One region of the Streptomyces sp. PSU-S4-23 genome, then DNA from elsewhere that is predicted to be linked to it. Evidence: riboswitches for the same ligand, from Rfam matches in the RefSeq annotation. Region 1 holds a riboswitch; each other region holds the start of a gene.
The links. Region 1 has a riboswitch for cobalamin ahead of nicT (Nickel transporter NicT). Riboswitches for the same ligand answer to the same signal wherever they lie in the genome.

Region 1 (2,252 bases):
GCTCCGTGCGCCGGGCGGCCGTCTCGTCCTGCCCGCGAAGGGCACCCGCGTCCGGCTGCGTGCCTTCTCCGCGTCGCCGATGACGCTGTCGAGCCAGGACATCCTTCTGGAGCGCGGGACCGCGGCCCCGAAGTGACGGCCCGTCACGTGACTTGTTCCAGAAGCTCCAGCATCACCGAGTCGGTCACCCGGTAGCGGACGATCCGCCCCTGCTTCTCCCCCGCGACGACCTCGGCCGTCCGCAGCAGCCGCAGCGCCTGCGAGACGGCCGGGTCGTTCATGCCGGTCGCCACGGCGAGATCGGAGACGGCGAGCGGCCCGGCCCGGTGCAGGGCGAGCAGCAGGGCGAGCCGGCCGGGATCGGCGAGCAGGGAGAAGCGGTCGGCCCAGGCACGCACGGCTCCGGGCTCACCGATGGCTTCGATGGCCTGGCAGACCCGGTTGCCGTCGATGATGCGCCGGCCGGCGCGTTCGGCGGGGACGAGATGCATGCGGACCATTGTCCCAGGAGCCCCTGTGTGATCTTCGATACCTCGGGACATCTGCGCAACTGTGCAACCTTGCAGGCATTGCGGGGTCCGCCCTAAGGTGGGCGGGCCGTGGTGTTCGGGAAGACCGGTGAAAGCCCTCAGGGGCTCAGGCCGGAGCGGCCCTCGCCACTGTGATCGGGGAGTTCCCGTTCCGTGCCGCCCGTTCGCGGGTGGCGCCACTGGCCGTACGCGGCCGGGAAGGCTGGGACGGGCGCGGTGATCCGTCAGCCAGGAGACCGGCCACGGCATCTCACGAAGTGATCCACGAGGTGCTGGAGCGTGACCGTATGACCCTGCCCAACCCTGCGTCCTTCCGGTGGCGGCGCGAGGACACCCTGCGAACCGCCGCGCTGCTGGCGCTGATCGCGGCCCTGCACGTGGTCGCCTTCGGGATCCTGTTCCTCCTGGTGGTGCCGGGGCACTACGCCGTCGGCTCCAAGGCGTTCGGCATCGGGCTCGGTGTGACCGCGTACACCCTGGGCATGCGGCACGCCTTCGACGCCGACCACATCGCCGCGATCGACAACACCACCCGGAAACTGATGGCCGACGGCAAGCGGCCGGTGTCCGTCGGATTCTGGTTCGCGCTCGGCCACTCCAGCGTGGTGGTCCTGCTGGCCGTCATGATCGCGGCCGGCACCCAGCTCGCCGACCGGGTCACGAACGAGAACTCTCACACCCACCAGGTCCTGGGCTTCATGGGGACCACGGTGGCCGGCACGTTCCTCTACCTCATCGCCGCCCTCAACCTGGTCGCCCTCACCGGCATCCTGAGGGTCTTCAGGTCGATGCGCTCGGGAACGTACGACGAGAAGGAGCTCGAACGGCACCTGGACTCACGGGGGTTCATGAACCGCGTGCTCGGCCGCCTCACCAGGACGATCTCGCGCCCCGGCCAGATGTACCCGCTGGGCTTCCTGTTCGGGCTCGGCTTCGAGACGGCCACCGAGGTCACGCTGATGGTGATGGCGGGCTCGGGCGCGGCGGCCGGACTGCCCTGGTACGCGATCCTGTGCCTGCCGCTGCTGTTCACCGCCGGGATGTGCCTGTTCGACACCCTCGACGGCACGTTCATGAACTTCGCCTACCAGTGGGCCTTCTCCAACCCGGTGCGCAAGGTGTTCTACAACCTCACGATCACCGGACTGTCGATCGCGGTGGCCTTCCTGATCGGCACCATCGAACTGGTCGGCGTCCTGCACGAGAAGCTCGACCTGCGGGACGCGGTCACCGGCTGGATAGCGGGGCTCGACCTCGGCAACGTGGGCTTCGTCATCGTCGGGCTGTTCGTGGTCGTGTGGGCGGCCGCCCTCGCCTACTGGCGGCTGGCGAAGGTCGAGGAACGGTGGGCTCCCCGCCCCGCCGACGGGAGTTGACCGCCGGATCCGGCCGGACCGCGGGCGTGGCAGTGGCAGGTGCCGGCCGGTCGCCGTGATCGATGGCAGGCCGCGCCCGCGTCGATCGATCTGCTGCCCGGCGGCCGGCTCACCGTGCCCGTCGGGCGGCGGCTCAGACCCTGGGGTCCGGCTTCCAGTCCTGGGCGAGGAGCCCGAGCAGCACCATGTCCAGGAACTCGCCCATCACCCAGGCTGAGGAGCGCAGTACGCCCTCGCGGACGAAGCCGTTGCGCTCGGCGGAGCGCAGCATCGCGGCGTTGTCCGACAGCGTCTCGATCTGCAGCCGCTGCAGGCCGCGCACGACGAAACCGTAGTGGCACAGCAC
Region 2 (2,252 bases), 800 kb from region 1:
ACGGGACGATGCCGCCCGAGTGCCCGTTGGTGCCGCGGATGAGGGACCCGCGGGAGCGGATGCGGGAGAACGACAGCCCGATGCCGCCGGCGTGCTTGGAGAGGCGGGCGACCTGGTGGTAGCGCTCGTAGAGGGAGTCCAGCTCGTCCTTCGGGGAGTCGAGGAGGTAGCAGGACGACATCTGGGGGTGCCGCGTGCCGGAGTTGAAGAGCGTGGGGGAGGAGGGGAGGTAGTCGAGGCGGCTCATCAGCCGGTAGAGCGCGGCGACCTCGTCCACGGTCCGGGAGCCGGACTCCGGGCCGGGCACCGTGTCCCCGGCGAGGCCGCAGGCGACGCGCAGCATGAAGTACTGCGGTGTCTCGACGGTCTTGCGGGTGATCGGGTGCCGCAGGAGGTAGCGGCTGTGCAGGGTGCGCAGACCGAAGTAGCCGAAGCGGTCGTCGGCAAGGGGGTCCACGAGTGCGTCGAGCCGGTCGGCGTGCAGGCGCACGAACGCGGCGGTGCGGTCGGCGATGAGCCCTTCCCGGTGTCCGGTGGCGATGGACTCCGTGAACGACGTGACGCCCTGTGACGCGGCCTCGGCCCGGATCCCGATCGTCAGCAGCCGGGCGGCCAGCCTTGAGTACGCGGGATCCTCGGAGACGAGGCCGGCGGCCGCCTCCATGGCCAGTTCGCGCAGCTCCGCCTCGTCCGTGTGCGCCGACCGGCCGCGCAGCGCGGCGGCGGCGACCCGGCCGGGGTCGGCGTCCGGAAGGTCGGCGGTCAGCTCGGTCAGGGTCCGCAGCAGCGCGGCACCGGGACCGTCCCTCCCGTCGGTCACCGCCGGTGTCGCGGACGGAGTCGCTGACACCGGGTCGGCTGGCGCGATGGTCACGTAGGGCTCTCCCTCGCTCGGCACGGGGCCTTGCGGAGGGTGGGGCGGCTCACGAGCGCACGCGGCGTCGCGTCCACCGGCCCATTCCACGAGGCCCGGACGTCAGGGCGCCGGGCCGGACGGCCGGGCGCGCTGTCGGCAGGCCCTCGGACTGACGCTCGTACGCGCACGCGGAGGCGAACACGCAGAAGTACACCGTTGCGGGACAGTTCCGGATTCGCACCGGATTCCCCTGCGGCGACAGCGAGCATGAGCATACATCTTGTGCCGGGGTTCGATGTCACCCCCAGATGTTGTGTCCTGTCGGCTTCGGGGTGTGTCAGAGGGGCAACTCATAGGTGAGGAGGGCGAGGTCGAGGTGCGGGATCGGGTTCCAGTCGCGCCCGGGGGTGCGGACGAAGCCCAGGCGCTCGTAGATGCGGTGGGCGGTGCGCATCGTGTGCTGGGTCGACAGGACGATCCGCACGCAGCCGTCCGTGGCCCGCGCCCGGTCGACACAGGCGCGTACGAGGGCCTCGCCGATCCCCCGGCCCCGGGCCGCGTGGGAGACGGCGAGCATCCGTATCTCGGCCTCGCCGGGGCGGGCGATGTCCGCCATGGGGCCCCCGTCCGGCACGAAGGTCACCCCGCCGAGCACGCTCCCCCGGGCAGCGGGGACGCTCGTGCGCCCGATCGCCACCAGCACCTCTGCGGCGGCGGCCCGCTTGGCCACGTCCCTCAGCTCGCCGAGGTACTCGTCGCTCTCCCCGAAGTCCAGGAGGCCGTCTCGGAGGTACGCCTGTGCGGTGATCTCCCCGAGCGTCTCGTAGTCGCCGGGTTCCGCCCGCCGGATCACGATGTCCATGAGGGTCAGTGTGCAGGACGGGTACGACAACGGGCCGCCGGATCACTCCGGCGGCCCGTCCTCAGGTCCGGCTCAGTGTGCGGTGTCCGCCGTGGCCGGCGGCAGTTCCACCTGCACCCCGGGGTCGCCCGCGTCCGCCGTGTAGTCGCCCGGCTGGGTCTCGTCGACGCCTTCCGGAGCCTTGACCGCCTTCAGGACGAGGGTCAGCACCACGGTGACCGCGACGTTCAGCACGAACGCCGTCAGGCCGATGTAGCCCATCTCGCCGATGCCGGGGATCTCCTTCGCCGAGCCGCCGAAGTGCTTCTGGGTCGGGGAGGCGACGCCGTACGCGGCGATCGTGCCGTACACCATGCCGACCGCCCAGCCCGCCAGCAGCGCCCAGCGGTGGAACCAGCGGGTGAACAGGCCGCCGACCATGGCCGGGAAGGTCTGCAGGATCCAGATACCGCCGAGGAGCTGGAAGTTGATGGCCACCGTCTTGTCCATCGTCAGGACGAAGACCAGGGCGCCCACCTTCACCAGCAGCGACAC
Region 3 (2,252 bases), 5.0 Mb from region 1:
TTGAAGGGCGCGACCTTCACTCCCTGCCGTACCAGCCAGCGGCAGATCCCGGCGGCGACGACGCTCTTGCCGGCGTCGGAGGTGGTGCCGGCGACGAGGAGTCCGCCGCTCATGAGGTGTGTCCCTTCGCGAGAAGCCGTCGGGCCGCGAGGCGCCCGGCGAGGGTGACGCCGAGCGCGAGCCCGCTGACCCCGCGGGAGAGCCGTACCGCCCGTTCGATGTCGTCCGTGCGCACCGCGCGCCCCGCCGCGTTGAGGACGGGCCGGTGCTCGACGCGGCCCCCGTACGACAGCGTTCCGCCCAGCCGTACGCCCAGGGCACCCGCGAACGCGGCCTCCACCGGGCCCGCGTTGGGGCTCGGATGCCGCGCGGCGTCGGCACGCCAGGCGCGCACGGCGCCGCGCGGATCGGGGCCGGAGGCCGCCGCGAGGAGGGCTGTCAGCCGTGCCCCCGGCCATCCGGCGAGGTCGTCGAGCCGGGCGGACGCCCACCCGAACCGCCGGTACCGGGGCGAGACGTGGCCCACCATGGCGTCGAGGGTGTTGACGGCACGGAAGCCGGCGAGCCCGGGCACACCGGCGACGGCTCCCCACACCAGCGCGCCCACCACGGCGTCGGAGGTGTTCTCGGCGACGGACTCCACGACCGCCCGCGCGATCCCGTCGGCGTCGAGCGCCTGGGGGTCCCGTCCGCACAGATGGGGCAGCCGCGCACGGGCGGCCCCGATGTCCCCCGCCTCCAGGGAGCGCCCGACGGCCCGCGCCTCCCGCGCCAGGGACGTCCCCCCGACGACGGCCCAGGTGGCGGCGGCGGTCAGGACCAGGGACGCGGCGCGCGAGGGGCGCGCGACGGACGCGGCCAGCGCCGCCGTCGCCACGGCGCCCCCGGCGCACACGGCGGTGTGCAGCGCGCCCCACCCGCGGTGGTCCCGCCACAACACCCGCTCCACGACGCCCGCGGCCCGCCCGAACGCGGCGACCGGATGCCCTCGGCGCGGATCGCCGAGCAGGAGGTCACCGAGGAGGCCGGCGGCGGCGCCGTACGCGAAGACGCGATCGGCACCCATCGGCTCAGCCGACCGTGGGGTCGGGCAGGGGGCGGGTACGGAACCTCGATCGGCAGCCGCGCATGGCGATATGTCCTCACTCAGGGTGTCCACGCCCTGGTTCGATGAGACCGGCGGTGAGAGTTCCTGGCTCCCGGGACGTTCCTTCCCGGTGACAGTGGCGGGACCGCGCCGGACTTGCACCGGCTTCCTCTCCTGCCGCCGTGGTGGCCCCGGCAGTCCACCACGCCTCCGGAACACCCGTCAACTGGGTCTTGACCTGCGACGCTGCGGTGTGCTGAGCCCCACACCGCTGAAATATCGTCAGCCAACCGAATCGGCGCTATCTGTGCTCTTTCCGCGCGGGGAAGCTGGGAAGACTAGGGACGGCACTACGAACGAATCGGCATGACCAACGCGAAGAGCGCCGACGAGCGGCATTGGGTGATTCGTTGCGGGGAGACGAACCTGGTGTGGCCGGGCCTCTGTTGCCTGTGGCAGCGGTGGGACACGGCGCTCGGGAGCGTCACGGTGAGGACGCTGTGTCGGTGCGCTGACTGGTGAGTGGAGGTCGGTGTGATCGGCAGGGACCCGACGGGGCGGGTGTGGCGCAAGAGCAGTCACTCGGGAGGGGACAACAACGACTGCGTCGAAGTGACCGTGGAGACAGCGCACGTGCTCGTGCGTGACTCGAAACGGCGGGCCGGGCCGGTGCTCGTCTTTCGCCGTGCCGCGTGGTGTGGTTTGCTGGCTGGACTTGAGAACCCGGCGGCCGGCGGTTTCTGAAGGGGCCGTCCAGAGGGCGGGAGGGGACCCGTATGGCAGACAGGGCCAGGGATGTCTCGGCACGCGCGGGCGGTCCCCACACTCCGCGCCCGTCCTTGTCGGCGGCGGCCCCGCTGGCACTCTTCTCCTTGACCACGGGGGTGTTCGCGGTGGGCGTCGGAGCGCTCGCCGCGCTGCTCGTACCGGGATCCACGGCGCGGGCCCTGGTCTGGCTCGTGGTGACGATCGTCGCGGCCGCCAGCGCCGGGCTGTGGTGGGGCCTCACCCCCGTCACGGAGCGTCTCCGTGTTCTCGACCGGGCTGTGGCGACGGTTCGTCCGCGGGGCTCGGGGACCCGCTGAGCCCGGGCGCGCGCGGCGCCGACGAGCGGCCGCGCAGCGACCGGCCGACGCAGGCCGCGAGCACGGTGACGGCGGCCGCG

Region 2: linked by a shared signal. The riboswitch ahead of ACZ79I_RS26835 (ribonucleoside-diphosphate reductase subunit alpha) and the one ahead of nicT (Nickel transporter NicT) in region 1 are both predicted to bind cobalamin.
Region 3: linked by a shared signal. The riboswitch ahead of ACZ79I_RS08425 (cobalamin biosynthesis protein) and the one ahead of nicT (Nickel transporter NicT) in region 1 are both predicted to bind cobalamin.

Annotation. Positions count from the first base shown of each region.
Region 1 is NZ_JBVMUU010000002.1:6,654,525-6,656,776, reverse strand. It holds gene ACZ79I_RS30295 (hypothetical protein) at 1-136, shown strand, start outside; gene ACZ79I_RS30290 (ArsR/SmtB family transcription factor) at 144-491, opposite strand; cobalamin riboswitch at 584-789, shown strand; gene nicT (Nickel transporter NicT) at 818-1,906, shown strand; gene ACZ79I_RS30280 (GNAT family N-acetyltransferase) at 2,040-2,252, opposite strand, start outside.
Region 2 is NZ_JBVMUU010000002.1:5,850,649-5,852,900, forward strand. It holds gene ACZ79I_RS26835 (ribonucleoside-diphosphate reductase subunit alpha) at 1-874, opposite strand, end outside; adenosylcobalamin-variant (AdoCbl-variant) riboswitch at 1,007-1,118, opposite strand; gene ACZ79I_RS26840 (GNAT family N-acetyltransferase) at 1,194-1,718, opposite strand; gene mctP (monocarboxylate uptake permease MctP) at 1,791-2,252, opposite strand, start outside.
Region 3 is NZ_JBVMUU010000002.1:1,668,519-1,670,770, reverse strand. It holds gene ACZ79I_RS08430 (cobyric acid synthase) at 1-113, opposite strand, end outside; gene ACZ79I_RS08425 (cobalamin biosynthesis protein) at 110-1,066, opposite strand; cobalamin riboswitch at 1,168-1,306, opposite strand; gene ACZ79I_RS08420 (DUF397 domain-containing protein) at 1,610-1,831, shown strand; gene ACZ79I_RS08415 (hypothetical protein) at 2,102-2,252, opposite strand, start outside.